3 regions of the Evansella sp. AB-rgal1 genome follow, and region 1 is predicted to be linked to each of the others. Evidence: riboswitches for the same ligand, from Rfam matches in the RefSeq annotation. Region 1 holds a riboswitch; each other region holds the start of a gene.
The links. Region 1 has a riboswitch for thiamine pyrophosphate ahead of thiD (bifunctional hydroxymethylpyrimidine kinase/phosphomethylpyrimidine kinase). Riboswitches for the same ligand answer to the same signal wherever they lie in the genome.
Positions count from the first base shown of each region.

Region 2: linked by a shared signal. The riboswitch ahead of thiC (phosphomethylpyrimidine synthase ThiC) and the one ahead of thiD (bifunctional hydroxymethylpyrimidine kinase/phosphomethylpyrimidine kinase) in region 1 are both predicted to bind thiamine pyrophosphate.
Region 3: linked by a shared signal. The riboswitch ahead of ACERII_RS24355 (LuxE/PaaK family acyltransferase) and the one ahead of thiD (bifunctional hydroxymethylpyrimidine kinase/phosphomethylpyrimidine kinase) in region 1 are both predicted to bind thiamine pyrophosphate.

Region 1 is NZ_JBGUAU010000016.1:68,874-79,985, reverse strand. Features, by position in the region: gene ACERII_RS14770 (HAD family hydrolase) at 112-966, shown strand; TPP riboswitch at 1,037-1,141, shown strand; gene thiD (bifunctional hydroxymethylpyrimidine kinase/phosphomethylpyrimidine kinase) at 1,262-2,095, shown strand; gene thiE (thiamine phosphate synthase) at 2,077-2,727, shown strand; gene ACERII_RS14755 (hypothetical protein) at 2,824-3,081, opposite strand; gene cshA (degradosome RNA helicase CshA) at 3,625-5,202, opposite strand; gene ACERII_RS14745 (hypothetical protein) at 5,472-6,686, shown strand; gene ACERII_RS14740 (DEAD/DEAH box helicase) at 6,683-9,952, opposite strand; gene ACERII_RS14735 (hypothetical protein) at 10,524-10,736, shown strand; gene ACERII_RS14730 (TraB/GumN family protein) at 10,747-11,112, shown strand, end outside.
Region 2 is NZ_JBGUAU010000006.1:27,805-38,916, forward strand. Features, by position in the region: gene ACERII_RS06265 (PAS domain-containing sensor histidine kinase) at 1-1,166, opposite strand, end outside; gene ACERII_RS06270 (multi antimicrobial extrusion protein MatE) at 1,395-2,744, opposite strand; gene ACERII_RS06275 (hypothetical protein) at 2,912-3,034, opposite strand; gene ACERII_RS06280 (sulfurtransferase) at 3,031-3,870, opposite strand; gene ACERII_RS06285 (DNA alkylation repair protein) at 4,036-4,284, shown strand; gene ACERII_RS06290 (ribonuclease H-like YkuK family protein) at 4,599-5,135, shown strand; gene ACERII_RS06295 (SIS domain-containing protein) at 5,149-5,892, opposite strand; gene speD (adenosylmethionine decarboxylase) at 6,820-7,638, opposite strand; TPP riboswitch at 7,941-8,055, shown strand; gene thiC (phosphomethylpyrimidine synthase ThiC) at 8,204-9,988, shown strand; gene ACERII_RS06310 (serine protease) at 10,007-10,174, shown strand; gene ACERII_RS06315 (hypothetical protein) at 10,368-11,072, opposite strand; gene ACERII_RS06320 (hypothetical protein) at 11,073-11,112, opposite strand, start outside.
Region 3 is NZ_JBGUAU010000047.1:8,979-20,090, forward strand. Features, by position in the region: gene ACERII_RS24345 (RNA polymerase sigma factor) at 1-77, shown strand, start outside; gene ACERII_RS24350 (hypothetical protein) at 70-873, shown strand; TPP riboswitch at 1,229-1,334, shown strand; gene ACERII_RS24355 (LuxE/PaaK family acyltransferase) at 1,506-2,615, shown strand; gene ACERII_RS24360 (acyl-CoA reductase) at 2,617-4,092, shown strand; gene ACERII_RS24365 (ABC transporter ATP-binding protein) at 4,106-4,870, shown strand; gene ACERII_RS24370 (ABC transporter permease) at 4,870-5,637, shown strand; gene ACERII_RS24375 (ABC transporter substrate-binding protein) at 5,634-6,647, shown strand; gene ACERII_RS24380 (SDR family oxidoreductase) at 6,657-7,433, shown strand; gene ACERII_RS24385 (NAD(P)/FAD-dependent oxidoreductase) at 7,836-9,425, shown strand; gene ACERII_RS24390 (hypothetical protein) at 9,932-10,174, shown strand; gene ACERII_RS24395 (glycosyl hydrolase 53 family protein) at 10,823-11,112, shown strand, end outside.

The DNA.
Region 1 (11,112 bases):
AGAACGAATGGATATATATGTAAGGACCTTCTCGCAGTTTCTTCAATTGAGACATTATTTAGAGACGTGTATACTTATTGAGTAAGTTTTATCATAATAGGAGGCTTCTCAGTGGAATTTAAACCTAAAGCAATTTTTTTAGATATGGACGGTACCATATTAAATCATTACAATAAAGTAAGCATACATACGAAAGAAATTATTGATCAATTACGGAAAAAAGGATTCTTAGTTTTCATCGCAACAGGTAGATCTTTCGATGAAATTGAAGGAGTCGTACCATCTGGTTTTCAAGTAGATGGATATATTACGTCCAACGGAATGGCTGGATATGTCGAGAAAAAAGTAGTATTCGAGCATTCACTTTCCCGTAAATTGGTAGAGAGAATTGTTGAAAAGGCTGGAGAAAATAATGTTTATTATGAGCTCTTTCCATACGGAAGTGATCGAATTACTTTAAAACGAGATAAAAGCTTTATGGAAGATGAAATTAGTGATCCAAAACCAGATGGTGTCGGAATTAATGAATGGCTTTCACGAAAACAAGCAATGAAGGAAGAAATTGCTTGGACGAATACAATCGAAGGAACAACATTTTCGAAGTTTTACTTTTTTGCAAGAACGAAAGAAAAAATTAATAACTGGAAAAATGATCTTGATAAGATAAAACAAGAAATACCTTTTACTACCTCTACTTCCTCTCAACATAATGTAGAGGTTATGGTGGCAAACGTGAATAAGGCCTCCGGTATTAAGGAAATGTTAGCTTATTTTAATCTAACTGGTGCAGAAATTATGGGAATCGGTGATAGCGACAATGATATACCGATGATTGAGTTTGTTACCTATTCTGTTGCCATGAAAAATGCACCCGACCATATTAAAGAACGTGTAGACGAGGTTACAGAATTCACTTGTGACGAAGATGGGGTATATCACTATCTTAAAACTAAATTCAATCTATAACAAACTATCCCACTCAAGAAAAATATTTTCTATTCCTTTCATGTATATGATACGATAAAAGAAATTCATAAGTCTCCACTAGGGGTGCCGACGAAGCTGAGACAAGGACATAAGCCTTGATCCCTTATAACCTGATCTAGGTCATTCTAGCGTAGGGAAGTGGAACGGATAAACGCATGAGAACATGTAGTATATAGTTATTTACATGGACAACGCATTCTTACACCGTTCCGTGATGGGACGGTGTTTTTTACATAGCGTTACAGAATATGATCAACGAGAGGATGGAACAATTATGATAGCAAGAGCATTGACAATAGCAGGTTCAGATAGTGGCGGTGGCGCCGGCATTCAAGCGGATCTAAAAACATTTCAAGAGCTGCAAGTGTTTGGAATGTCTGCAATTACAGCTATCACAGCACAAAACACATTAGGAGTACAAGGCGTATATCCTGTTGCAGCAGAGGCGTTGAATCAGCAAATTACTTCTGTAGCGGAAGATATTGGAGTAGACGCAGTAAAAACTGGAATGCTTTTTGATGAAGAACGTATACGGCTTGTTGCTGAAAAAATTCGTTTTTACAATTGGAAAAATGTCGTAGTAGACCCTGTCATGATAGCAAAGGGTGGTGCTTCTCTACTAACAGAAAATTCAACAAAGGCACTTATTGAGGACCTTCTTCCTCTTGCAACGGTAGCTACCCCTAATATTCCAGAGGCGGAGGCAATTACAGAACGAAACATAGAAACATTAGAAGATAGAAAAAAGGCTGCCAAAGATTTCCTTCGTATGGGCGTTAGAGGCGTAGTTATTAAAGGTGGGCATGACGTAAATAACGATACAACTGTAGACCTTTACTTCGATGGTGAAAACTATTATTACTTTGAGTACCCAAGAGTCGATACAAAAAATACACACGGAACTGGTTGCTCCTTTGCATCAGCAGTGACAGCGGAACTAGCAAAAGGGCGGACAATGCTTGAAGCAATTGAACAGGCAAAACACTTTATTCATTTAGCAATTCAACATTCCCTAAATATCGGTGGGGGGCATGGTCCAACACATCACGGAGCTCACCGACAATTTGAAAACAACGTTGAGGTGAAAACATGGCAAGAATCAATATAGACCAGATGCGAGACTTTCTTAAGGTGTATTTCATTGCAGGAAGTAATAACTCGTCCAATCCCATTTCAGATGTGCTTCAGCAAGCAATTAAAGGTGGAATAACCATATTCCAGTATCGTGAAAAAGGAAGTAACGCATTAACAGGAGAAGAAAAAATAGCGTTAGGAAGAGAACTTAAGGAAATTTGTATGGCGGCAAACATTCCTTTTATTGTTAATGATGATGTGGAATTAGCATTGGCACTCGATGCAGACGGTATCCATATAGGACAAGGAGACGGAAACGCCTCGGAAATACGCCATAAAATTGGCGATAAAATCCTTGGCATATCTGCTCATTCTTTGGAAGAAGCACAGCGTGCATTAGCGGTTGGAGCAGATTACTTAGGAGTTGGTCCTGTTTTTCCAACCACAACGAAAGATGATACCGAGGAAGTTTGTGGTCCTCAGTTTATCGCACAATTGCGTTCTGAAGGTGTAGAAGCACCTATCGTAGCTATTGGAGGAATTACAAAGGAGAACGCTCCTGAGGTAGTTTCTGGTCGCGCTGATGGGTTAGCTATCATTTCCGCTATTTCGAAAGCAGCTGATCCCGCTGACGCCGCAAAGCAATTACAATTGATTTGGGAATAAATATAGGAAAACCTAGCGGAGAGTATTATGAATGCCCACGCTAGGTTTATCTTTTTATTGTTCTTCACTGAAAATAAGCGAGTTTGTAGGTCTCACCTATATTTTCCTCGGTGGCCCCTCTCCTCTATTTAACATTTCCGCTGTCTTGTATGCATCTACCATTCCATAAATCCAAAATAAGGGATATGTAATGATTCCAATTAACACTGCTATTAATAATGCATTAATAAATTGAATCACCATAAACAGGACGCCTTTACCTATTTGCCCGTTATAGATCTGCCCCAACCCTGTCCATACGGCACTTAATACTGCTGCTAGCCCCGGACTTTTCGGTGGTACATGGTAACTCATTTTCACTCCCCCTCTCCCAATCAAGGATCATCTTGTTCACCCTATATCTCTTTTAAGAAATATATACTTGGAGGTTGGAATTATGCATATATTTTTGAAAATCATTGTTGGTAATTTAATTTGACAGGGTCGAACGCACAGAAACGTGGTTCGATCGCACAAAAATCGCGTGAATCGCACAGAATCGTGGTTCGATCGCACAGAAATCGCGTGAATCGCACAAAATCGTGGTTCGATCGCACAGAAATCGCGTGAATCGCACAAAATCGTGGTTCGATCGCACAGAAATCGCGTGAATCGCACAAAATCGTGGTTCGATCGCACAGAAATCGCGTGAATCGCACAGAAACGTGGTTCGATCGCACAGAAATCGCGAGAATCGCACAAAACGTGGTTCGATCGCACAGAAATCGCGTGAATCGCACAAAATCGTGGTTCGATCGCACAAAAACCTAGTTTACACACCTAAAAAAACCGCACAAAGTGCAAAAAAAAACTGCCATCATGACCAAAAGATCACAATAACAGTTTTCATAACTTATCTTAACGAGTTTTACGGCTTCTTCTTTCATCTCTTCTTCGATCGTCACGTCCGCCACCAGAACGTCCTGATCCACCACGGCCACCGCCGCTACCAGAAGCTGAACCAGTACTCGCTCCTGCACCAACAGCTACACGGTCACGCTCTTTTTTCGGTCCACGCTTCTTTGCGTTGATGCGAGGGCCACCGCCACCGCTACCACCACGATCACCACGTTTACGTCTTCCACCGCCACCATCACGTTGCGGTTTATGCTTCGAACGAACCGGTGCTTCACCAGTAATTTTTACTTGGGACTTGCTCGGTTCCTTCGTAATTAATTTCAAAGCGGCTGCAACTAATGCAACTGGATCCTGCTCTGACAATAATCTTTTCGCTTCACCAGTCAATTTTTGCGCTTCTGAACTATCAATTGAACTTACCAATAATTCAACAGCTTGCTGATGACGACCACGAAGAGCATCATTATAAGACGGAGCATCCACTTTCTTCATTTGCTGCTTTGTAGATTGCTCAATATATAAAAGATGGTCTTTTTCCTTAGGAGTCACAAAGCTGTAAGAAATCCCTTTCTTCCCAGCACGACCAGTTCGCCCAATACGGTGAACATAGCTCTCATGATCCTGAGGTAAATCAAAGTTAATTACATGGGAAACATCATTTACATCAAGCCCACGTGCCGCAACATCTGTCGCAACCATCACTTCAATAGTACCACGCTTAAATTTACGAATAACCTGATCACGACGTTCCTGCTTCATATCACCATGAAGCCCCTCTACGCCGAAACCACGAATACTCAAAGATTCCGTAAGCTCATCAACACGACGCTTCGTACGCCCGAAAATAATCGCAAGTTCTGGCGTCTCCAAATCAAGCAAGTTACACAATACATCAAACTTATCCTTCTCAGGCATAACAATGTATCTCTGCTCGATATTTTCCACCGTTAAGTGCTTCGCTTTCACAGCAACATTAACTGGACTTTTCATAAAACGATCAGCAATACTCTTTAGTTTAGGAGGCATTGTTGCGGAAAACAACATTGTATGTCTCTCAGAAGGTACTTCCGCTAATATTGTTTCAATGTCCTCAATAAAACCCATGCTCAACATTTCATCCGCTTCATCCAAAATAACTACACTTAGGTACTCAGGACGAATCGTTTTTCTTCGCATATGGTCCATGTAACGACCAGGTGTTGCTACAATAATTTGTGGACGCTTCTTCAATGCAGTAATCTGCTTATGAATTTCTTGTCCACCATAAATCGCTAAAGAATGAATACCTTTTACTGATCCTAGCTTGTTCAACTCCTCAGATACTTGAATAGCAAGTTCTCTTGTCGGTGTTAAAACTAATGCTTGAGGATGTTTGTTCTCTGTATTAATTTGTTCTACACACGGGATTCCGAAAGCTACTGTTTTCCCAGTTCCAGTTTGAGCTTGACCAATGATATCCTTACCTTCTTTTGCAATTGGGATAACCTTCTCCTGGATTGGTGTTGTTTCTGTAAACCCCATTTTCTCAATCGCTCTGACAATCGACGGTTCAATGTTTAACTCTTGAAATAGTGCCAATATTTATTTCTCCTTTACTTATCGCATTTTTTCTATACGATCTGTGAACATTTTTTATAATGTATCTATATCTTCGCTTATTATTTATCCAATGAAAAAAGCTTATTCTCTCTATATGGAATAAGCTTAAAAATCGAAGTCGATGTTCTTATTCGTATAAAAAAGGATTTCGCTATTTTATCAGTGCTTAACGCTGAATAGCGATGAATGCAATTCTTTTAACTTGTCTACTCTACCACACATTGCCAAAATTAGCGAATTGTTTTTTTATGGAAATACTTAGTACCTCCTTAAAAGTTCCGCTTTTCACTCCAACGCACCTTTCAGAATACTTTTTCCTCCTGAAAGGTGCGATCTACTCTCTAGCGCACCTTTCAGAGAGCTTTTTCCTCCTGAAAGGTGCGATCTACGCTCTAGCGCACCTTTCAGAGAGCTTTTTCCTCCTGAAAGGTGCGATCTACGCTCTAGCGCACCTTTCAGAGAGCTTTTTCCTCCTGAAAGGTTCGATCTACGCTCTAGCGCACCTTTCAGTGAACTTTTTTCTCCTGAAAGGTTCGATCAACACTCTAGCGCACCTTTCAGTGAACTTTTTTCTCCTGAAAGGTGCGATCTACGCTCCAACGCACCTTTCAGAGAGCTTTTTCCTCCTGAAAGGTGCGATCTACGCTCTAGCGCACCTTTCAGAGAGCTTTTTCCTCCTGAAAGGTTCGATCTACGCTCTAGCGCACCTTTCAGAGAGTTTTTCCCTCCTGAAAGGTTCGATCTACGCTCCAACGCACCTTTCAGAGAGCTTTTTCCTTCTGAAAGGTGCGATCTACGCTCTAACGCACCTTTCAGAGAGCTTTTTCCTCCTGAAAGGTTCGATCAACGCTCTAGCGCACCTTTCAGAGAGCTTTTCCCTCCTGAAAGGTGCGATCTACTCTCTAGCGCACCTTTCAGAGAGCTTTTTCCTTCTGAAAGGTTCGATCTACGCTCTAGCGCACCTTTCAGAGAGCTTTTTCCTTCTGAAAGGTTCGATCTACGCTCTAGCGAACCTTTCAGAGAGCTTTTTCCTCCTGAAAGGTGCGATCAACACTCTAGCGAACCTTTCAGTGAACTTTTTCCTCCTGAAAGGTGCGATCAACACTCTAGCGCACCTTTCAGAGAGCTTTTCCCTCCTGAAAGGTGCGATCTACGCTCTAGCGCACCTTTCAGAGAGCTTTTTCCTTCTGAAAGGTGCGATCAACGCTCCAACGCACCTTTCAAAATACTTTTTCCTCCTGAAAGGTTCGATCAACACTCTAGCGCACCTTTCAGTGAACTTTTTTCTCCTGAAAGGTGCGATCTACGCTCCAACGCACCTTTCAAAATACTTTTTCCTCCTGAAAGGTTCGATCAACACCATTGCGCTCCTTTCAAAATACTTTTTCCACCTGAAAGGTGCGATCAACACTCTAGAGCACCTTCACAGTTCCACTTCCCAACTATATTTCAAACGAAACTAAATCTCCAACAACTCTTCTATATCCTCTTTACTTAAGGAGGAGATCATCGTTTCTCCTGGTTGGATTACCCGGTCCAACAATTCTCTTTTTTGTTCTTGAAGTTTATGGATTTTTTCCTCGATGGTACCTGTTGTAATGAGCTTTGTTACTTGGACCACATTTTTCTGACCAAATCGATAAACACGATCTGCCGCCTGTTCTTCCACTGCAGGATTCCACCATGAGTCAAACAAGATTACCGTATCTCCTCCTGTTAAATTCAAGCCGGTTCCTCCAGCCTTCAACGAAATTAAGAAGAGATCTTTTTCTCCATTATTAAATCGGTCAGCTAATTCCACACGATCACGCGAAGGAGTGGAACCATCTAAATAGTGATAATCCCAACCATAAACCTTTAAGCGCTCTTTAATAAGTCCTAGCATTTGGGTAAACTGACTAAACAATACAACACGACGTCCGGATGCTACCGCCTCTTCTAAATACTCGAATAGTCGGTCCATTTTGCCTGATCCGCCACTATAATCCTTCATAAACAAAGCTGGATGACAGCATATTTGGCGTAACCTTGTTAAGCCAGCCAAAATTTTCATGCGATTTTCCTGCAATGTTTTTGAATCAATCGCTTCCTTTGCATCATTTCGAATTAGTCGTAACTGTGCAAGATACACCTTCTTCTGCTCTTCTGTAAGCTCTGTATATTGTACAGATTCCATTTTGTCAGGGAGCTCCGTCAATACATCTTTTTTCAAACGACGAAGAACAAAAGGACGAATGCGCTTAGCAACCTTTTCTTGCTCCATGGCTTTAAAAGCTGTTTTATTTTTGAATAATCCAGGTAGCACTAAGTCAAAAATAGAGTGTAGCTCATTTAGTGAATTCTCAATTGGTGTTCCACTTAATGCAAAAGCTTGCTTGGCCTGTATTGCCTTTACTGCTTTTGATGTTTTGGTCCAATCATTTTTTACATATTGAGCTTCATCAAGAATCAAGGTGGAGAAGACCTTATCACGATAGGCATCAAAATCCCGTCGAATGAGTGGATAAGATGTAATAATGATATCTTTGTTATCCATCACAGCAATAGCTTCTTTCCTCTCTTCCACAGAGCCACTCACTACTACCGTTGAAAGCTCTGGAGAAAAACGCTCAATTTCTTTTTGCCAATTGTAAACCAAGCTGGATGGACAAATAATCAGGGTCGCCCCTAACATCCCTTCTTGCTTTTTATCCACAAGATACGTAATCATTTGTAGTGTTTTCCCTAGCCCCATGTCATCTGCTAGTATTCCACCGAATCCATAGTGAGATAAGGTTTTTAACCATTTAAACCCTGTTTTTTGATAATCACGCAATATTGGGTCCAGTTCTTCTGGAATAATTGCTTCCACTTCTTCTGGATGTAGCATTCTTTCTAACAAACTTCGAAACGCTTTTCCCTTTTTTAAAGCAAAACCATAGTTTTCCGAAAGTTGAAATGCCTTCATCATCGGTATTTTCGTTTGATGTTGTACTTGAGATCGTGATAAATCAAGGTCAGCAAGCATGCCCTTCATTTGTTGAAACTCATCATCTTCCAAGTTTAGAAACGAACCACTAGAAAGCTTATAGTACTTTTTGTTCGAAAGTAATGCTTGTAAGATTTCATCTATCTCCCGTTCATCGATTCCTTCCATTTGGAATTCCACATCTAGTAAATTTAATCGTTCATCCGCTTCCACCTTAATAGAAGGCCGTTCTGGTGGATCGTATATTAATCCTTTTACTCTCGTTGTAGCGAAAACATCAAGCCACTCCGACAATAATGGTAAATCCTCCATAACAAAATCTAGTATCTCATCAAAGTCTTCTAAATAAAGCTCACGACCATTGTACTTAAACGGAACTTTCTCCACATGAGACAAGAGAAAGTATTCCTTTTCCATATCACGAACGGTAACCCGCCCAGAGTAAGGTTGTGGGGGATCAAATGGAGAATATTGCTCGTCCCCATACTGAAATATTAATTCTGCAGTCAAACGATCCTCTTGATAATCCACATATAGCTTTCCTTTTAATGGCTCCATCTGGATTTTTTCCCGAACATTTTCTGCAACATCTACTTCTCCAACCTTCTGCAGCTGCGGTAAAACAAGAGAAGCGAAATTTTCCAATTGATCTTGAGTAATTGTCATTTCTGCTGGATGATATTTCGCTAAATGATCTATTAATAACTCAATTGCTTCCCCTTGCCCTTCTTCTAGTTCATAAAACTGACCACGATGAAACAAGACATCGTAATCTGTTCCAAAAAAAGCTATATCCTCGTCATTTTCCCATTTAAAATAAAACTGTCCTTCATGGTCCGCTGAGTTACCAATAGAAAATTGCAGTGGTAATGTTCCATTAACAAGGTCAAATCCTTTATACTCCGTTCCATGAATATCCACAACAACGTTTCGACCTTGTAGTTTTTCTAAGAATTCCATTACAACAGGTGCTGGAATATCAAGAGATCGTCTCTCCTCTTTACTATCTTGGCGAAAATGAGAAAAAGTAAGCCTTCGATGCTGATCATCCCGTAAATGATAAAGTCTCCATAGCCATTGGAAAATTCCCTTATCTTCCTCAGAAAGAATATAGTCCGCTGGATCATATGTAAAATGCTTCGCAAACTTTAGAGTATGATCATAATGAACGACACGAAGAAACTCCTTTAGATCTTTTACAACGTACAACCTTTGTGGTCCAACTTTTAACTCAAGCTCAATGGACGCAGTCCGATATGAGACCATTTTCGGTTCTAGCTTTATGAGATATTCCACTTGAAGTGTGTCTCGATCATGATACGTTTCTTGCTTTTTCAAATATATTTGTTGAAAGGAAGAAATTATGTCATTTGCTTTCATTTTTTCATAATAATCCACATCAGTTGCTGGAGACTGTGTTTTATGATCCCAAGATGTAACTCGTCTTTCCGTGGGGAAAAGCTCCCATGATTCTTGACTTTTCATTTCAAAAAGCACTGCTACAACATGCTTACAAATTCCTGAATACTGTTCGTGAGCAGGACAAGAGCAGCGAAAGTGAGTGATTTCACCATCTAATTTTGCATTGATATCCACCTCATATGTGTCAGTACCATGAACAATGGCATGAAATCCAAGGTCCTCGACATCAAAAACTAGCTCCTCTACTTCACTTCTAAAATAATATTCCTTTCCTCGTTTTAACACCATTGAACTACAGAGTTTGGCGATCTCTTCCTCTGTAATGTTGAAAATATTCATATGTATCACCTTTACTCTCATTTATATGAGTACCTACAGTCACTTAAATGAAACCTATAGCCTATGTTATTCGTATTATAAACAATCGGAACTAGTTATCTTCTACCATTCTTCCATTTTAACAATTTTTCTATACGAATTTGAAAGATTTCGCATTTTTTATTTTTCTTTTTCATAAAATCCGTGTTTCAATGAAGCTTAAACCACTAAAGCTCTGAAATGTCTACCCCGAAAATACGTGAATCTCATTAATGGGGAACTTATCTAGTATTACTAACTCAATTGGTTTGTATTTCATTCGTAACAGCCCACTCCTTACCTGGGGGAGCCGGCAAGACTCCTCAAGCGCAACCATTCTGCGGTGTCTCGCCTCTGCTCTGCTTCTCACTGGAGTTCTTGGACTTGCACAAGTGAAATAGTACTAACTATACTCATAACGCTTTTTCATCCGACATGCTGAGGTCTACCCCGAAGATTTGTGTGTTACTAAGTAGCCAAACTAGTTAGATTCCTACGGTTTGAAAATTTGAGTTATAGGTACTAGATTATCGGAAATTGAAGGAGGTTCGTTATGAAAAATAAAGACGATGATGTTGAAATGAAATGGTCGAAAAAGGATCGCGAAAAAGCTGAGTTGACCGACTATGTTACAACAGGCGGATTTTTCTCTCTTATCTATCATTTAGGTGAGATGCTTTCTGAACCTAAAAATAATATCGTTTCGTGGATAATAACTCTTGTATTAGCGATTATCATTACAACTTGTATCATCATTTTTACTTAAGGGGGCAATTATGAAGAAACTTTACCAAATCATTTACGTAGCAACCCTATTTTTTCTTATCATAGGATGCAGCACCACAACAGACTCCGAGACTTTGAAAAACAATGCCGAGATCGACGAAGCTTCCAAAGGGATTTTTTATAAAGTTGAGGAGACTAGCAACACTGTCTATTTATTAGGCTCTATCCACGTTGGGTCGGAAGACATTTACCCATTACATGAAAACATTGAGGAAGCATTTGCCGAATCAGACTATTTAGCTGTTGAAGTTGATATCTCTGATCTAAATGAACTGGAAATGATGCAACTACTTCAAGAAATCGGTGTTTATATGGATGGACGATCATTAAGTCAGGTGATTGGAGATGATCATTTT
Region 2 (11,112 bases), on a different contig from region 1:
TTCGGCATCGCTTCAATAGCATTTTTAATAATATTAATAAACACTAATTTTAATTTATCTTCTTCCCCTTCCATATAGGGTTCAGGAAGATCACACTCCTGCACTAACTCTATGTTGTGTAAAAGTGCTTCTGCAGAAAGTAATGATACGGTACTTTCAATAACAGTCTGTACATTTATTTTCTCAATATTTGATACTTGTGGTTTCCCCAATATTAATAAATCGCTAATGGTTTGTTCAATACGATCCATTTCATCAATCATAACATGCAAGAATTCTTGTCCATGTCCTGATTTCATTAGTTGTGTAAATCCCTTTACAGTTGTCAATGGATTGCGAATCTCATGAGCAATTCCTGCAGCTAACTGACCAATTACCGAAAGCTTTTCTGAGCGGTACATAAGTTCCTCTGTTTTTTTATGCTCTGTGATATCGCGCAATACTATCTGGAAAGTTTCTCGATTACGATATACTCTTGGCAGAACTTTTACTTCTACTTGTTTAGTATCAAAATCGCATCGCAGAACTGTCACTTCCAATGTTTTATTGTTATGATCTACGAAGTAATTTCGTATTCGTTGTTCATCATCTTTACTGATGAATTCTACAATATTTTTCCCAATAATCTCTTCTTTTCTTGTTACTCCGAAAAGCTTTACTCCAGCTTGATTAAGATAAATCCAATATCCATCAAGTGTAATAATTCCTACAGTGTCTTGGAAGTTTTCCACTAATAACTCATATTTCGTTTTGTTTTCTTGTAATTCTAACTCGGCAATAATATTATGTGTAACATCCCTTGTGATGCATAAATATTCTATTGTATCGCCATTCCTATGCTTCTTACAGGAAGTTTCAAACCAAATGTATTCTCCACCTTTTTTTCTAACGCGGTAATTCGTTCTTGTTGAAGATACATCGTATTGAAACAACCGTTTGATTTTTTCTCTATCATCAGGATGGCAGATATTATGAAGTGATTTACCTAATAGTTCTGTTGAATCATAACCCAATAATTGTTTTACTGTTGGGGAAATATAACTAATCATACCTTGATCCGTATGACACGTATATAAATCAGTACAATGCTCCATGAACTTCTGGTAACACTCTGCATCACTTTGCCCTTTTGTATACTTGGATTCATCAATAAGCCTACTGATCATTCTGATAACTCCTTCTGGGAAATCTTCCTCTTATGTGAGAATAAGTTAGTAATATACAAGCAAAATCATTTAGTATTAGAAATTATATCCCCGATTTTTATTAAATTATTTCGACTATAGTACTTTCTATGAATGAATATTCAATTCCTGCTTGTTTGGAAAAATATTGTATAAGGCTTTTGGACTAAATTAAAAACTCCTACTATGAATTTAGTAGGAGTGTCTTCATTAATTCGTTTCTTTTTCCTTTTGACCCGTGTTTTTAGCTTTGCTATTAAGTGGTTGACATAAGCGATAATACGAAAAGAAACACACAATAATGACTAACTCCATTAGTAAACCAATTGATTGAGCAAGTGCTCCAATCGCACCATTCCAATGGGAAAAATATCCTATCGTTACAAATAATACAAGAACTGTAACGGCTAAGTTCGTCATTTGTGAGACGATCATAAATCGAGTTTGGTTTTTCAGCATCAGCATTCCATTGAAAAAGTCTAAATAAGGAAAAACAAGAGATAATAGCATAAATATTTTTAGACAATCTAAGCTTGCTACAATTAACCGATCATTCAGCCCCATAATGTTTGCCATAAACCAGGGACCTATTGGTGTGTACGTAAATATACCGAGAAGAATACATGGAAATAATCCAATTATAAAACTAAACTTCACCACTTTCTTCGGATTGTTTTCGAAGAAATTTAATACAATTTGATGAGTGTAGGAAAAAAAACTGATAACGAGCTGAGTAATACTTAGTGCAATGGCATAAGAAGCAATCGCTAATTCGATCATCGATGTTTTCCCCAAAAATATATTGATACTTGGACCGATTAAAACAGTGAAGAAAGAAGAAAGTACAAGTGGAGTATAAAATGTGAAAATTTGTTTTTTCTTTTTAATCTTATGCTCTTCTAGCTCAGATGGAAGGGTCTTAATAAGTCGTTTCCCTTCCCACAAACTTATCATTGCTTCAATTGCCATTCCTGTTAAGAAAATAATAGCTCCTGACCGACCTGTAATAGTGCCTTGAGAGATAAAGTACATAGACAATGCATACATGGCGGAGAGTCGTACAACCATTCCAATCGTTAACCATTTTGTTTTTCGATTATATATAATGACTCCTTGATACAGACATCGCGTCGCAGAAAAAATGGTTACAAAAATAAGTACTTGGTATATGTGCTTAACTTGAAATGCCATTTCATCACTTATTCCAAACACAGAAGCAATGATCCATGTACCTGTAGGGGTAAAAGCAATAAAAGCTGCTAATAAAAATAAACTCGTGACAACATAGAGAAATACATGAAACATCTGTTGAAAGGAGCGTTTATCGCGCACTAACGCCGAACAAGTTTGGCGAAGAAGAACTGCAACTCTTTCTGTGAAAACAAAAATACTCATAGCGATCGCATAGCTCGCTATGATAAACTCAGCATTGTTCGCACGAGCTAGCGTACTATTAATAATAACATGCGAGACTGTAACAAGGCTTGCTGATAATCCAAGAGGAATAAAAAAGAACAATAACGTTTTTATACGAAGTTGTTCACCTTCATCATTTCCCATTTCCCATCACCTTCATGTTTGTTAATTTTATGAACTACTTGTAATATAACAACGTTGTTATTGTATTACAAGATATATTTATAGAGATTTTATGTCATTGTATAGAAGAAGAGTCCTATTAAGTCTTTTTGTGTACCCTGAAAATACACGTATCAATAGCGTTTAACTTATCTAGTATTTCTAATGTTGTTGATTATTATTCCATTCGTTTCAGCCCATTCGTATATAGTTGAAAGTACTAAATACGCCTCAGCGTATTTTTGTTCTCCATCGTGCAAGTAATTATTCACTTCCCTACCTCCACCGAATTCTCCTCATACGTAATCCAATCACTCCAGCTACCTGCATATAGCTTCGGCTTCAATCCCAACTCTGTTAACGCGATGATATTTGCACATGCAGTTACACCGGAACCGCAATACACGATTAACTGCTTCCTATCATCTCGGTACTTTCCTAAGTCCTTCTCTAAGTCTTCTTTTGATTTCCACTCACCTGTCTTTGTCAACCGATGCTGCCAATCTTCATTTACAGCTCCAGGAATGTGACCTGCTACAGGATCGATGGGTTCAATTTTTCCAGTAAATCGTTCTTCTGCACGAGAATCAATCAGAAGTACATTTGGATCATTCAACGAATCCATTACTTCTTCCTTACTTTGAAGCATGTTGTATTGTATGTTTGGTACAAAATTAGTAGGTTCGCTTTCTACGACTTCCTTAGTAGTAGGGTACCCCTTCTTTTTCCAATGTGAAAATCCTTCGTTTAAAATAGCGACGTTGTCATGCCCTACATACTTTAGCATCCACCATAACCGTGCTGCCATTGCTCCACCTTGATCGTCATAAGCAATTACCTTTTTCGACGAATCGATACCAACCCTACTCAACAATTGTACAAATTTCTCTATGTTTGGTAGCGGGTGTCTACCGCCATGCTTACTGATGGTAGCGGAAAGATCTTTTTCTAAATCAAAATAGAGTGCCCCAGTTAGATGATCCTTGTTAAATTCTTCTAGACCTTTTGTAGGCTCACCAAGCTGAAAACGACAATCTACAATTACCACTGACTTATCTTCTACTCTATCTCTTAACTCTTCTGAAGTAACGATATTTTTGTATATCATTAGCATACTCCCCTCTCTTTTCCCTACCTAGAAGTTCGCTAATAATAGACCATTTCCTCTAAAATAATAATTGTTTATATAGACTAGACCCCCAATATTAAAAACGGGATGGATAAATAAATATTTCATCTAATGGGAATAATACCCTTAGGAGGTGCAATGTTTATGACAAATCCTTATTTATGCCCAAGCTGTAAAACAAATCGATCTCGTTTTAATATTATCGAACAAGTAGCAACACCAGTAAAATTAGATCCACAGTCAGGAGAGGTTGTCCAACAATTCACGAATGATAACCTAGATCCATTTCACGTTGCTTACAAAGGACCTGCACAAAAAATTCAATGTGGATCCTGTGGCTTAGTAGAAGATGAAAAAATGTTCGTTAGTTTCGCTTCCAGTAATAAACGCTAATTTACAGGGGCATTCTCCTCTCCAACACAGAAAGAATGCCCCCTATATGAAAAATTAATTAAACGTTTATTTAAAACAACACATATAGATATAATAAAAAATATGCCTTCCATCCCTCACTATATCTGACCATTTACACAACCAACACACTCCAAAACAATTTTTTTACAAAGAAAAAACACTAAAATCTAAAAACTTGAATAGACATGTAGTAAGAACTGAGGACCCGAAAGCGAACTTTTTCTGTGTCTTCGATAGAACATTCTATTTTAGTAAATCATCTTATGAAAAGAGAGGAAAGAATAGGTGTTTATATGAGGAACCTAAGAGCTCTTAACTACTCATTTGAAAATCTGCATGAAAAAAATATGACGTTTGAACAAGTGTTCGAAAGAATTGTTAAATTTATGAATCGTGATCCAAATGGCACATACCGACTCATGTTTGGTACGGACTCTCAAGTACATCCGAAATACACAAGGTTCGTTACTGGCATCGTCATCCAACAAGAAGGAAAAGGAGCATGGGCTTGTATTCGTAAGGTGAATATACCAAGACAAGTAAATAATCTTCAAGAGAAAATCTCATTAGAAACCTCGTTAACAGAAGAAGTTGCATCCATGTTTACAGATGAAAAAAAAGATCGGCTCATCAACATAGTTCTTCCTTATGTGTACAAAGGTGCCTCCTTTACCATCGAAGGTCATATTGATATTGGTGCAAAGAGTCGCAACAAAACGCGCATTTTCGTAAGAGAAATGGTATCACGCATTGAATCTATGGGTTTAGAACCAAAAATTAAGCCCGACTCGTTTGTAGCAAGCTCGTATGCAAATAGATACACAAAATAAGAAAAATACAGATCTATTCCCGTACAGCAAGTAACGGGATACGTCCTTTATATTTTTCAACCAAAACGGAATTATGACCATCTGCACCCTCTAAATTTCCACTTAAAAAAACTGGAGGCTCAAAACCGTTGCTAGTCATAATCTTTATTGCTTCTGCAAAGATACTATTTACTATCGTCGCTCCAACAACCGTCGACGTGGGTGCAAATGGAACCTCTATTTCATCATGGAACAAAACCGCATCACCAATCTCTGAATGATTATTAATCACTAGATCGACTACATCACCTAACCGCAGCCCCAGCTTATGACGAGGAGGCTGACTTTCTGAATATGTAATCGATGTAACACCAATAACATAAGCCCCTTTTTGTTTAGAAAACAAAGCAACATCCACTGGAACCGGGTTTCTTCCTGACGTAGATAAAACGATCATACAATCGGTTTCATGAATATCCTCACTTTGTATAAAAGAAGCAGCATAGTCATTTTGCCTCTCTAATTGGGAAGATCTGACTACGCCTTCATGGAGCATTAAAGGCTCATGAAAAATAGGCTTTATAGGAGCTAATCCCCCTGCTCGATAGAACACTTCCTCGGTTAAGATATGAGAATGACCACAGCCAAACAATTGGACAATCCCACCCCCTTGAATACTTTCCGCAATCTTCTCTGCAGCAAGTTCCATCTGTTTTTGTTCGTTTAATAAGACCATTTTAAGCTTTTCTTCTATCTTTTGAAAATACGTCGTTATCATAAATTCACCTCGTTTTTCAAAACTTAGTTTATTATAGTAGTTTCTACACTAAAGAAAGGTCTTCCTTCTCGAAAGGACTAAAGATGGCACAAATTGGTTCCTGACGTCTTTTTTCACACGTATCTTCTCTAAAAAAGACGTGACAACGTCATAACAGGTTCCGTTACCTATCGCAAAACTATCATTTACGTACCAAAATGTATGTGGAAATGTATATTAAATTGCGCTGTATTTAGCAGTGCTTTTTGTTTTAAAAAAATAACCCAGTTATACATGATTGGACCCACTCGGACTAATAAGAAAATCAGCAACATGGGTTGATATAATAGGGGGAGAAACTACCCTTATTTCCCCCTATCCAAGCTATATTCTGAAGCTTAAAAGGAAAATCTCCCCTTATTTTAAGTATCTTTGGTAATTCAAAAGGAAAAAACTTCGTATGTTGCAAAAATCAATCTTCACAATCATCCCCACTAGCTTTAAGTGCTTAATTTCACAATCTCTGGTTTCTCACTACTATCATTTTAACGTAAAAAACCATACTTCCTTTTGACAACAAGGGAAAAAGATAGTTGGGGTACATTGTCCAGTGCAAGTTTACATTTCAATCTACACTTTTGTATGTTACTTGAGTGTATAGAAATATATTGTAATATGGAAATGAAAGGACAAATGGCTTTATATCACAATAAAAAAGTGACTAGAAATTACAGAACAATTCAGTAGTCATTTTACGTTACATTTTTAATGTTTGCGATAGGTAACTTAACCCGTTACACAACGTCACACTCTCTTTTTTTCAAATCAATAGGCATCTCGCACCTTGAGGAAACTAAACATATATGAAAAATCAGCTCTCCTTTATTAAATAACGAAAGAGCACGAAACATATTGTTCGTGCTCTCACGCTGTGTGTGTATACCTGAGCTAATTGTTATTGTTACTCATGTTTTTCCCATAATAAATCTCGTCCATCTCAAGCTGTAGACGTTCTGTTATCTTGTTAATTTCATCATCCTCTAACTGATCTTTTTTCTTACCAAAAAGATAATTATTTAGATCAAAATCCTTCAACTTACATTTTGTATGAAAAATGTTTTCTTGATAAATGTTCACATCGATCATGTCGAACAATTGTTTCACTTCGTCGGGAATATAGTTTTGAATGGAGCTAATATCGTGATCAATAAATAACTTATGACCATTAATATCACGTGTAAAACCACGAACACGATAGTCCATCGTCATAATATCCGTATCAAAGGAATGGATTAAATAGTTAAGCGCTTTTAACGGAGAAATTTCTCCGCAAGTGGCAACATCAATATCTGCACGGAACGTACTAATGCCTTCGCTCGGATGATATTCAGGGTATGTATGAACAGTAATATGACTCTTATCTAAGCTCATGGTCACCGCTTCCGGTAAAGGACCTGGTGATTCCTCGAAACGCTCCGAAGGAACCTCCACAACGGGTCCTTCGGAAACTAACATAGTCACACTTGCCCCTTGTGGCACATAATCCTGCTTTGCCACATTTAGGACGTGTGCCCCAATAATATCCGCCACATTTTTCAGTATGTTTGTTAAACGATCGGCATTATACTGCTCATCAATATAAGCGATATAAGCTTCTCGATCTTTTTTCGTTTCTGTATAACAAATATCATACATATTAAAGCTGAGTGACTTCGTCAGGTTATTGAATTCATGTAATTGTACACGTTGCTCCGGTGTTAATGACAATGTGAATTTCCCCTTTACAACTTTTTATGATAAGCATAGTTACAGATAGTTCTCTGTTGTCCTACTTCTATTTATGTATGATACCCAATCATTTCCGGAAAAAAACAAGAATTGATATCGAAACTGATAACCATCTGGAATTTTAATATACTATTTGGAAGGTCTGCTAAAATATGGTTTAAATCAGTTAGTTAGTTTACATAATATTAATTATGAAAACTAAATATCTGATATTAATTTAAGAATATTAAAAAAATGGTTGAAATTATTTCTGGATCATGTATACTGAAATGGAAATGAATAGCAATAACTAGGGGGGTCCAATGAGTTGGGCTGAGAAAGAAACGCTACGAGGTTTCTTGACCCTTCGGACCTGATCTGGTTCATACCAGCGTGGGGAAGTTAGAATATGTAGTGTTTTTACATACACTTCGATCATATAAGCCGGGTCCAGCCTTATTTTTAAGGTTAGTTCCGGCTTTTTCTTATGATCATTTGAATGTCATCCCCTGCTGTGTTCTAGATCTCGTCCTTTTCACTACACAAAAAAAGGAGAGATTTTTTTATGTCCACATCATCACTTAACGAAGCAAACATTTCCATCATGTCTAGTTTTACCGGAAGCAAAAAGGTTTACGTTCAAGGCTCAAGATCAGATTTACAAGTACCAATGAGAGAAATAGCACTATCCCCTACAACAGGTAATTTTGGAGAAGAAGAAAATGCACCTGTTCGTGTATATGACACAAGCGGCCCTTACACAGATCCTGCATACAACATCAATATTCATGAAGGACTTCCCCCTCTTCGTCAGCAGTGGATTGAAGAGAGAAATGATGTTGAAGCATATGATGGTCGTGAGATTATGCCGGAAGACAATGGATATAAAGATCAACAAGATCCAAGAGCGAACCACAACGTTTTTCCAGGATTAAAACGGAAACCATTACGTGCGAAATCAGGACAAAACGTCACACAGCTGTATTATGCAAAAAAAGGAATCGTCACTCCTGAAATGGAGTTTATCGCAATACGCGAAAACTTAGATGCTGAATACGTTCGTGAGGAAGTGGCTAGAGGTCGTGCGATTATCCCCGCGAACATCAATCACCCAGAAATCGAACCAATGATTATCGGACGAAACTTCCATGTGAAAATAAATGCGAATATTGGGAATTCTGCTGTCTCCTCTTCTATTGAGGAAGAAGTAGAAAAAATGACGTGGGCTACTCGCTGGGGTGCAGACACAATCATGGATCTATCAACAGGGAAAAACATACATACAACGAGAGAATGGATTATTCGCAATTCCTCTGTTCCCGTGGGTACAGTGCCCATTTATCAAGCACTAGAAAAAGTGAATGGTGTAGCGGAAGACCTAACGTGGGAAGTGTATCGTGATACGCTTATTGAACAAGCGGAGCAAGGAGTGGACTATTTCACGATTCACGCTGGCGTTCTCTTACGTTATGTTCCATTAACAGCGAAACGACTAACTGGAATAGTGTCTCGTGGTGGATCTATTATGGCGCAATGGTGTCTATTCCACCATAAAGAAAACTTCTTATATACTCACTTTGAGGAAATCTGTGAAATTATGAAGCAATACGACATCTCCTTCTCTTTAGGAGATGGGTTACGTCCAGGTTCTATTGCAGATGCCAACGATGAAGCGCAATTTGCAGAGCTTGAAACACTTGGAGAGCTAACAAAAATTGCGTGGGAGCATGATGTTCAGGTAATGGTGGAAGGACCTGGTCACGTACCGATGCACTTAATTAAGGAAAACATGGATAAACAATTAGAAATCTGTAAAGAAGCTCCTTTCTATACCCTAGGACCATTAACAACGGATATAGCGCCTGGATATGATCATATTACTTCTGCCATTGGTGCTGCGATGATCGGTTGGTACGGAACGGCGATGCTGTGCTATGTAACACCGAAAGAGCATTTAGGTTTACCAAACAGAGACGATGTTCGTGAAGGCGTAATAACCTACAAAATTGCAGCACACGTAGCGGACCTTGCAAAAGGACATCCAGGGGCTCGTAAACGTGATGACGCACTCTCAAAAGCTCGTTTTGAATTCCGCTGGAGAGATCAATTTAACTTATCGTTAGATCCTGAGCGAGCAATTGAATATCACGATGAAACTCTACCAGCAGAAGGTGCAAAAACAGCCCACTTCTGTTCTATGTGTGGACCAAAGTTTTGCAGCATGAGAATCTCTCAAGATATCCGAAACTACGCTAAGGAAAATGAGCTCGATACAGAGGAAGCAATCGAAAAAGGAATGAAGGAAAAATCAAAAGAGTTTAAGCAAACAGGAGGAAATATATATCAATAATACGAGGAGGTTCTATTCATGAAAGCACAAATGCTGGAAGTGGAAATCAAGGAAGTAAAAGAATATCTTGCTTCTTTGGAAAAACAATTACAGGAACTCCAAGAAAACTGTGATCACCACTTTCAAGAAAACACATACTACGAAACATGTTTGAAGTGTAATAAGGTGAATTCTTTGTATTATTAATTGTTTCCAAAGGGATGGAAAAGCTCATTAGCTTTCCCATCCTTAATCATTTTTAAACGATCGTTTAAATTGCGGGGGCTTGTCATGCGGTTGCTGTTGGTCCATAAATTAATCAACACTAAGAACAAACAAACCAAGTCTTATTCAAATTAAGACTTGGTTCGTACCCTTACACTATTGTTTTCCTATTAAATTACTCATCCTCGACAATGTATATATTGCCATCTTCGCTATAAGAAACATTTACGTTACTTGGAACTTTCACAAAGAGAATAGTATCCCCAAAATGTGTTGTACTTGTCTCATGGTTATCATCCATCATACTCCCACCTGTGAACTGATTTATGGTAAACTCTCGGTCGAATTTAGCAAAGCTAATTTCTACTCTGTCTGGGTCAGTGATAAGTAGGCTATTATTTGCTTGACGAACAGTTGGTGGTTGTAATAGCTCCGTATATTCTATACCGCTCTGAAATGCTCTTGTTGTGTAAAAAGAAACATCAATCGTTTCATCGCTTGTTTCTTTTTGCTGAACTCGCACCAAATGATAACTACTCGTAAATATTTCTAGTTCTTCGTCTGAATATGGAAAGGACCACTCCCCCAGTTTTACTACTTTGTCACTTTCGTCCAACTCTTTTGGATCTTGAATATTATAGAATTCGTTAACATAGTTGTTTAATTCGGAAATAATTTCTGTATTATCTTCTGAGCTTACGGTTGATAACTGGGTTTGTAATATATAAAACAAGCCAGTTGATAGAATGAGTATCGAAATGTAAACAATAATGGTACTTTTTATTCTTTGACGATAGCCATTAAAGAATGGAGTTTTTCCTTTCGTGGAAAAGAAAATTACAATGATAATGACTGCTAATAATACTATGCTTATTCCCATTTACCTCACCTCCAGTTGATCTGATACAAGGATGGAAGCA
Region 3 (11,112 bases), on a different contig from region 1:
ATACAGTTGAATCAAGACTGTTACGCGGAAAAGATGCTCTAAAAAGAAGACTTGAAAGGGGTGGTAAACTTGAATAAATCCGATAAGAAGATATCAGAAAAAGTGAAAAGTTATTTAGATAAGAATGTTGAATTTACGACGGAAGAAAGCGAAAAGATTCAAATGAAACTTCAACAAGGAATTCATAAATCAAGAAATTTTAATCCGTTCTATTGGACAGCATTGGCTTCTGCTGCAGCTATTTTTCTTATATTAAGCATATCTTTTCTAAATGGTTCCCTTTTAGGTCCAGAAAACGAGCTGGCTGGACAGAGTTCTGATAGTGAAGGTGAAGAATTATCTGTAGACCTGTCTGACATTGCAAAAATGAATATAGGTGCTGAAATGCCTAGACTTTTATATGCTGATGATAAAATAGCGGTGATGAATGGGACATTTGGAGTCATTGTATATAATATGCATGATTCATTGGTTACGAATCGGATTTCGTATGAACATATGAAGTCGTATGACATCTCCATGATGGTAGCAGCTGTTTCTCAAGATGGTACAACAATCTATATTGGAAATGATGATATGTCTTTTTCTAACGAAATTCCATTTACCCACCAATACAATATTAGTACTAGAACCATCAAGGAAAACTCGGAACAGCCTTCAGAGTTTTTTATGCCAATTAATATTGAACCACCTGGTATTAATGAGGAGTACGATAAGTATTTCGATTTACAATATCTTTTGGATAATAAAATTGTAGAAGTGGATAATTCTTTTATTTATTTACGTTCCATAGATTGGAATATGAAAAACTTACAAATTGTTATTTGTCAGTATGAAGATGGAGAAAGTATAGTTTTTGATGTGTTTAAATGAGAAAATGGAACAAAGAGGAGAAGGGGTTTGTTAAACTAACGGATGCATGGGTTAGTTTTAACAGTACAGTTAAATTGAATCCAAGATCACAACTCCATTTTATTTAAGAAGCCATAGTATTCTAGAAAAGAAGAGAATTAATAATCCTTTGTTAATAAACACCGGTGTGTAAAGATATCTTTACTATTTTCAGGAGGTGGATGATGTTTGAAGGTGATAAACCATTGGGCACTTTTACCTAAGGATGACATAAAAGCAGAAATTACGGTTGAAGAGGATGCAGCAACAATCTAAGTTGACATGTAAGTGTGACATGATAAGATGGATATGATTCATTAACTTTATATAACTAAATGTTAACCACTAGGGGGGCCTTATTAGGCTGAGATGAGAGCGTCGCTTTCAAACCCTTTGAACCTGAACTAACTAATATTAGCGTAGGGAAGTGGACATCATAAAAGCTATTTAGTTTCTTCCGTATTATCTAGTTAAAATTGATGGCCGCTTTCTATTTGAGAGCGGTCTTTTTCTGTTTAATGAAGGAACAGAGGGAAAGGTACTATGTTTCAGTAAAGAATTGACACAAAGACCCTGTTCATGTTCCACAAATCATTAGTATTGGGGTGTCACATATGTTAGAGGATTATTTAGCATTAAAACAAGAGTTGAGTACTTTTATCTCACAGCCCACTTCCACGGAGGAGGCCTTTAATGAGATGGCATTAAAAGTATTTCAGTTTCAATATGAACATAATCAGCCCTTCCGTAAATTTTGTAGGAAACGGCGTGTTTCCCCGAGAAAAGTGAAGCACTATACGGAAATACCACCTGTTCCTATCGATGCTTTCAAACTAACAACATTATCTTGTCATCCAATAGAAGAAGCGAAAGCACTGTTTATGACAAGTGGAACAACAAACCCAGAGAAACGGGGAAAAAACTATCATCGTGATTTAGAAATCTATGATTTATCGATGAAGACGCATTTTAAATCTCATATTATTCCTGATATGGATAAAATGAAAATGTTCGTTCTTTTTCCTACAGAAGAGGAGATGCCAAACTCATCGTTAGCACACTATTTACATATTGCGATAAATACATTTGGTACAGAAGACAGTCAATATGCTTTTTCAAAAGAAGGTTTTGAAATAGATAGCTTCATAGAGGAGCTGCAAAAACAGCAAGAGCCAATTCTTCTGATAGGTGCAACATTCTCTTTCATTCATTTATTAGATGAATGCAAAGAAAGAGGGATCCGATTTAACCTTCCTACTCATAGTCGCATCATGGATACAGGTGGTTCCAAAGGACGATCACGGGAAATGACTCCAGAAGTATTTAGACAAGAAATGAGTGAATTGTTCTCCATTCCACCGGAACTATGCGTCAATATGTACGGAATGACAGAATTAAGCTCACAGATTTATGATCGAAATCTTTTGGATTTTTATAAGGATCATCCAATAAGTACACGGAAACAAACACCACATTGGGTTAAAACAGTCATCATGGATTTGGAAAAAATGGAGGAAAAAGCTCCAGGTGAAAAGGGAATAATTGTTCATTACGATTTAGCAAATATTAATTCGGTGATGGCAATTCTCACAGAGGATATGGGAGTTCAAGAGGAAGATGGCTTTTATTTATTAGGTAGAGCGAAAGGCGCAGAAGCAAAAGGCTGTTCCTTAGCTGTAGAGCAATTTATAGCCTCCTCTAAGAACTCTGAAGGTGAATCCTAACATGTATAGATGTTATTTTATTCCGAATCAATGTAAGGATCTCTTTGAAGCTGCCACATTTAAAACGCTAGTTTTTGAAAATCATGGAGAAAAAGTAGAATTAGAAGTCCCTGAATTAACACCAGAAATGGTATCACATGTTATTGAAACGATAAAAAATCAGCAGCAAAACTATTTAAGAACGCTTAAAACCAATGATGTCATTGAAGTCATGGACCAAGCAGTGCAAAAATGGTTGAACCCTCAATACGAGTTGCGTCAACTAGCAGAACAAATGCTGCCTGTAATCACGGGATACGATAAAGAAATGGTTCGTTTATATATTAGTCGTTATTTTAGACAATTTCGTAAAGAAAAATTACAGCGAATGATTGATGAGGATTTTCCTAACCCCCTTATACTAGATGAATTTCGTCCACGTAAATCAGGGGGATTATATAGAGCGTATGGTCCAGAGTTAATTACTCATATTTTTTCAGGGAATGTTCCAGCTTTACCGCTCTGGAGTTTAACTGCTGGCGTTTTATTAAAGTCTGCAACCTTTGGAAAGGTCTCGTCATCAGAGCCGTTATTTTCCGTTCTCTTTGCCAAAACGTTGCGGGAAATAGATCCTCAACTTGCAGAAACGATAGCGATAGTATCGTGGAAGGGGGGAGAGGTTGACTTAGAAAAACTTAGTTTTTCTCAGTCTAATGCTGTTATTGCATATGGAGGAAAAGAGGCCATCGACCAGATAAAAGAAAAAGTACCTTCCCATGTTTCCTTCCATGCTCATGGTCATAAAGTGAGCTTTGGAATGCTCACAAAGGAGTGTTTAGCAGCGACGAAGGTTTGGCGGACAGCAAAATTAGCTGCACATGATGTGTCCTGGTTTGACCAACAAGGATGTTTGTCACCGCATGTATTTTTCGTGGAACGTGGCGGCAAATACGGGCCCCGAGAATTTGCAGAAATGCTGGCAAATGAAATGGAAAACTTTCAGAGTATTCACCCGAGGGCCGCATTATCGGAGGAAGAACAGCACGCTATCGTGAGCCAAAGATCCAGTCTGGAATTTGAAAGCTTTGAGTCGAAAACGATGAATCTTATTAAAAGTGACGGTAATACGGTATGGACGGTTGTCTACCGTGAGCTGAAAACAAATAATAGGGAAGAACTCTTTCCTTTTTCACCATTGAACCGCTTTATTACGGTGATACCGGTGGACAATATTTTAGAAATAAAACAGTATATAAGGGGAATCGTTGGCTATATACAAAGTGTAGGGGTTGGATGTTCACCACAACGTCTTACCTCGATCATTTCCATGTTAGGAGATGCGGGAGTCAACCGAATATGTGCAGTAGGTTCCATGCCCCATCCACAACCAGGCTGGCACCACGATGGAAGATTCCATTTAGCCGATCTTGTACGTTTTTGTGATGTAGAGTCTTCCCTTGAAGACCAGATGGATGAATTTGATCCTTATCGAGACTAAGAGGTGAGACGAAATGACAATAATAATAGATTGCAAGAATGTAGGTATTACTTTTGATAAGGCCCCGATTCTAGCGAATGTGGACCTACAGATTCTAGATGGGGAGTTTGTTAGCATTATTGGGAAAAGCGGTAGTGGAAAAAGTACATTACTGCAAGTGGTCGGTGGCTTGCTTACGCCTACAGAAGGTAAAGTCACTATTGGTGAGAAGGTTATTACGGAGCCGATGGATGAGATTACGTATGTTTTTCAAAAACCAGTTCTCTTAGAATGGCGTAATGTCCTTGAAAATGTGCTCATGCCGTTAGAGCTTAAACATAAACGAAAACCAACTAAAGAGGATATTACTCGTGCGAAAACGATGATTCACTCTGTTGGATTAGAGGGTCATGAAGATAAGTATCCGCACGAGTTATCAGGTGGGATGATGTCTAGAGTATCGTTAGCAAGAGCATTACTCACTAGACCGAGCATCCTTTTAATGGATGAACCTTTTTCCGCTTTAGATGCAATGACAAAAGAGCAATTGCAGCTTGAATTAATGCAACTTTCCGTTCAATTTTCTACTACGATTTTATTCATTACTCATGATATTACGGAAGCGGTATATTTGTCTGACCGTGTTGTTCTCTTAGGAGATCAGCCAGCCAAAGTGAAGCGGGAGTTTTCTATTCCATTTGAAAGACCTAGACCAAAAGATTTAAAGTTTGAACTTAGTTTTACATCCATTGTAAAGGGGATATATGAAGAGATTGAAGGGCGAGGGGAGAGCTCATAATGAAGAAAACACGAGTGTATTCCTTGTCACTTTTTATCATGATTCTCGTTATCTGGGAGGCTGCGGTACATCTCAGAGATATTTCCAAAATTATTTTACCGCCACCGTCTGCCGTGGTCATGAATCTTATTCAAAATTTTCAAAGCGGTTATTTTGTTCCGCATATTATGGCAACAACCATTGAGGTACTAGGCGGATTTTTTATTGGTTCCATGATGGGTATTGGACTTGGTTTTCTTGTGGCACAATCAAAGACAGCCCAGGAAATTTTGCAGCCCTATATTATTGCGTCGCAAGCAATGCCAAAGCTAGCACTAGCGCCGCTACTCGTTCTATGGTTTGGTTTTGGATATACACCAAAGATGATGATTGTGGCATTAGTATGTTTTTTCCCGTTGTTTGAAAGCACAGTCACCGGACTTTCTTACGTAAGTCAGGAGAAGCTGGCCTTATTCCGCTCCTTTCGAGCCACCTCCTTTCAAACATTAATCAAACTGCGCTTGCCGACAGCGATGCCCTATATTTTTTCTGGTCTTCGTGTATCCATCGTTTTAAGTGTAGTGGGAGCTGTTGTGGCAGAGTTCATTGGAGCAAATAAAGGATTAGGGGCACTAATCATTGCTTCACAAGGGATGTTGAATACAACGTTAATGTTCTCCGTTTTTATTTTGCTTACTATAATGGGGATCATTCTTTACCAAATGGTCATTTGGATTGAACGACTGTTTTTTAAAAAATATAGTTACTCTAGGGAGAGACAAAAATGAAAAAAATAATGAAGAAATTAAGTACAGCAGCAATCTTTGCAGCTTTAACGCTGACAGCTATTGGGTGTGGAAATAACAGTACAGCTAACGAACAAGAAGTGGAAAAAATTAAAATGGCTTCTTGGAGCCAGGCAATTACGGAACAAAGCAATCTATATTTAGCAGAGGAAAAAGGCTGGTTTGAAGAAGCGTATCTTGACTTTGAATACATACCTGGTGCAGGTGGCGGAGAGGCCGTACGAAATATTATCGCTGGGAATGCGGATATTGCATTTGCCAATGTGGAAGCAGTTCTTTTAGCGATGGAGCAAGGGGAAGAGCTGAGAATTATTTATAATATATATCCAGAGAATGTGTTTAATCTTGTTTCATTGAAAGAAAGCAATATTAATAGTATGGAAGATTTGCGTGGTAAAGATGTTGGTGTGTATAGTCGTGCTAGCGGAACGTACCAAAACCTTCTTGTACTCCTTCATCAGGCAGGGATGACAGAGGAGGATATTAATATTGTCGAAGCTGGTGTCTTAAACTTCGGACCATTAATGAATAATCAAGTTGTTGCAACAGCTGCAACAGACACAGGTCTTTTTGATGCGCAAAACAATGAGCTAGGAGAAGTAAATGTTATTGAAGTAAAAGAAGTGTTAAACACTCCGGCAGATGTGTTTGTTGTTACAGAAAAAGTTTTCCAAGAAAAAAGAGATTTACTGATCCGTTTCTTGCAGGTATACCGTGATAGTGTAGCTTATACGATTGAAAATCCAGAGGAAGCGGCAGAGGTTGCTGTTACTGCAGCTATTGATGGACAGGATGAAGCTAGAAATCTAGAAATTATCAACATTCGTAATCAAACTTCAATGAATGCGGATACGGACGAGCATGGTTTAGGCTGGCTAAACGTTGATATTTTAAAGGAAGTAGAAGAAACTTACTATGATTTAGGTCTTCTTAGTCAAAGAGTAAATATCCACGAGATTACAACGAATGAACTAGTGGAAGAACTAGAATAGGAGTTGCAAATGGATATACAGTTAAGAGATAAAGTCGTCCTAGTAACAGGTTCTAGCCGAGGGATTGGTGCTGCCATTGCTACGGGATTTGCAGCACAAGGAGCTACAATCATTATCAATTATGTTAAGAATAAGGACAAAGCAGAGGAACTTGCAGATACATTGATGGATGAATATGATGTGGATACTTTCACGGTACAAGGAGATGTTACGAACGAAGGGGATATGCAAGCAATGATAGAAAAAATTGTTGCAGAATTTGATACGATTGATATCGTTGTGAATAATGCCCTTCATACGTATACCTTTGACCCAGATGGAAGAAAGTTGGCCTGGGAGTTGGAATGGGATGATTATCAACGACAGTTAGATGGAGCGTTAAAAGGGACGTTCCATGTCTGTAAGTACGTCATGCCGATCATGATGGAAAAACGAGCAGGCAGGATCATTAATATGGTTAGTAATCTCGTATTTCGTCCGATTGTTCCTTATCATGATTATACGACTGCAAAAGGAGCGGTTTTCACTTATTCTCAAAATCTAGCAGCAGATGTTGGTGCTTTTGGAGTTACTGTCAATTGTGTCGCTCCAGGGCTTGTTTATCCAACAGATGCAAGCAGAACAACGAGAGAAGAAGTGAAAGAAATAATAAAACAGCAAACAGCCCTCCATCGAATTGCAAAACCGGAAGATGTTGTGGGTAGCGTTTTATATTTTGCAAGCAACTGGTCTTCCTTCGTTACGGGACAATGTATCATTGTTGACGGCGGTTTGGTGATGAGATGAAAACTAAAGTGTGTTTTATGTTCCCTTGGACTAATGTTCGGGGGGATTTTTTTGAAAGATAATGATAGAATTTTTTTATAGTAGTCTAGCTTCAGGTACCATCTGCTAGGATGGTGCAGGAAGCTTTTTTTAAGAGAAAGTATAACATTTTTGAACTTAGAAAGGTGTCTAGATCCAGGCGCCTTGCTCTTTTCTTAATACATCAACTCTAAAAATTTAAACGTATTTAGTAATGGCCAATTAATATCAGGTAAGCAAAAGTGACGAAATTCTTACAACTGTATGATGGCAGTATGTAAATATAGCTGATTTGTAATGACTTATTTGTGGGAAACGAAGATAATGAACAAAGTAGTATTTATTGATAATAATTGAAAAGTAAAGGTAAGGATGGAATATAACATGTTAAGAATAAGTAATATTAAACTTCGTGCTGATTTTGACCCAAGTAAGGAAAAGGAACTTTTAGCTAAAAAAATTCACAAAATACTAAGGGTAAAAAAGGATGAAATATTGTCATTTAGCATTTCAAAGAAGTCAATTGACGCAAGGGAAAAAAATAATGTCCAGCTTGTTTATTCGGTTGATGTTGAAATAGATAACGAGAAAACTTATATAGGTTTAAAGAATGTTACTTCCTTTGAACCATTAGAATATGTGATCCAGGAAACCAAAAAGACAACCCGTCCTCTAGTAGTAGGCAGTGGACCTGCTGGACTTTTCTGTGCCTTAGTTTTAGCAGAGCATGGGTTAAACCCGGTTGTTGTAGAGCAGGGGATGGATGTGGATCGAAGAAAAGTTGCTGTAGAAAAATTTTGGAAACACGGTGAACTTGACACTGATTGTAATGTTCAATTTGGTGAAGGGGGAGCAGGAACATTTTCAGATGGGAAATTAACAACAGGGATAAAAAATACTAGAATTCCGAAAGTTTTTAATGAACTGGTAGAAGCGGGGGCTCCTGGCGAGATTTCTTATTTAGCAAAGCCTCATATAGGAACAGACATCTTGATAACGGTTGTTAGGAACATTAGAAAGAAAATTGAACAACTAGGTGGGGAAGTGCGTTTCGAAACGAAAATGAAGGAACTGATCATTGAAAACGGTGCAGTAAGAGGCGTGATACTAGAACAACAAGGGAAAACAGATACGATCGAGACCGATGATGTGGTACTTGCGATCGGGCATAGTGCTAGGGATACATTTTATATGTTAAAGGATTTAGGAGTAGATATGATTCCAAAGCCCTTTGCAGTAGGTGTACGTATTGAACACCTTCAAAAGGACATCGATAAACAACAATTTGGTTGCTTTGCTAGTAGTCCATTACTTGGTGCATCTGAATATAAGTTGAATACACATCTCGCTAATGGGAGAGGTGCTTACACATTTTGTATGTGCCCTGGAGGCCATGTCGTCGCTGCTGCATCGGAAAAAAATACGGTAGTTACAAATGGAATGAGCTATAGTGCAAGAAGTGGGGAAAATGCGAACAGTGCATTGCTTGTATCCGTCTCGCCAAAGGATATTAATGGAGACATTTTGGGTGCTATTGAGTTTCAAAGAAAACTTGAACGAAAAGCTTTTGAAGTGGGTGGTAGGAATTATTATGCGCCAGTTCAACTTGTTGGCGACTTCTTAGCAGATACACCAAGTAAACAACTTGGACGTGTTATCCCAACGTATACTCCAGGTGTCACACCTACAGATTTAAGAGAATGTCTTGATGATTTTATCGTTGATAGTTTAAAAGATGGTTTGCGCTCGATGGACAAAAAACTTGCAGGATTTATTAAACATGATGCAGTTTTATCAGCTGTAGAAAGCCGAAGTTCATCACCAGTTACAATTAGGCGAAATCCGGTGACTTTTGAGTCGAACATCAAAGGGTTGTACCCATGTGGTGAAGGTGCAGGTTATGCAGGGGGTATCACGTCTAGTGCTGTTGATGGCATAAAATGTGCAGAAGCATTAATGCAAATAGAAGTTTAATATTCAATCATTCGTAGGCTCGGTCTAAAACTAAATAGACTCGAGCTTATATTATTTGGTATTCTTTTTATTTCACTTTATGTAACCAATATTTCATAGTATCCCTCGAGTGGTCATAGTAAAAAAGACACGAAGGATAAAAGATACTTAATTGAAGTACATGCTGAAATGAACATACCAGATCTAAAAAGCTATTATTTGTAATAAATTTAGTAAGTTGAATAGAGTTGCATAGTGAAAACTGTAACCAATCCCATTTCAAATAATCTATTAATCCTTTTTACATTGCATGATATTACAAAAGTGGCAATTAAGGACCGACCCCGTTTGGCCCCCATTGATACAGGTTTTAGAGTAAACCCTCATACAAGGAAAGATTTGAACCATGGGAAATGCAAATGAGGCATATTTTGATAATTGAATGACTAAACTCTATTAAGCGATGCTCTCTCTTGAAAATGTGTCTCATCCTCCGCTAGCAGCGTACTTCAATTAAAATAGGGGCATTGTTAGTTTCAACAATTCCTTTCAAACAAATCGTCAAAGGGGTGTTTAATCTGAACAATTATATTAGCAATGCAATTGTCGCATCGTTCATCGTAGTATTGATAACCAGTGTCCTAAGTTATTGGTATCGTGGCTATATTCATTGGGTAGATTTAGTTAATTCTGCTATAGGTACCTTCATTATTTGGGCATTTTTGTTTCCTCTAGTATACAAATTAACTGGTCATCGAGAAAGTGAATAAAGATTTGTTGCATGAAAATGATAGTGATATAAAATTATCTTTTTTTGTGACGGGCTAGCGATAAAGAGCTAGCGCGTTTTTTTAAAAGGTATGTATAAAATTTTTGGACTTTGAAAGTTGTCTAGCTTCAGGTGCTACACTTACAGATTTAAGAGAATGTATAGAGGATATTATTGTTGATATTTTAAAAGGTGGCTTGAACGATGTACCATAATTTACTTCTGAAAAAATCATAAACAGTGTCTCTAAGTGAGACTCATCAAAAGCTGCTTTCCCTTCTTACGAAAGTAGCTTTTGTCATTGTTTGTCGAACGGTTGTCTCTTTGAAATATTGGAAATCAAGTTTGATTACAATAGAAAAGTATAAAAATGTAAATATTGAAAGTTTCATATTTTCATATAAACAGGGAATATATTTACACAAATCTATATTGGTATCGGTTACACTTATGTCATATTCTCATATAAAGCGAGGAGTGATAATTAGTTTATAGCAAGATACTTCATTAAACACAAGTATTTATATTGGTTTACTGAGTTAATGTCGGAACTTAACAATGATTTAGTCTCTATGGCATGTAAATCTTGTGAACTAATGGATTCTAGTATCTATCTACAATACTTAAGTTAGAAAAGGAGAGGAAATTCATGACAAGAATGAGAAAGAGTTTTACATTGTTTTTAGCATTAATTCTTATAATAAGTACTTTTAACTTTGGTAATGGTGTAAAAACAGTTGCATCATCAACTAATCTATTAACAAATGGCGGGTTTGAGTCTGATTTCTATGAGGATGGATCCTGGGAAGTTAGCGATATAGATTGGGATAATGTAGAAGTGAATCATTTTGATTATGGTAGTGATGAGTGGATAGACGCTGCTGAAGGGAACTATGCGTTACATTATTGGATAAAGGATACGGCTAGCGAGAGTCAATC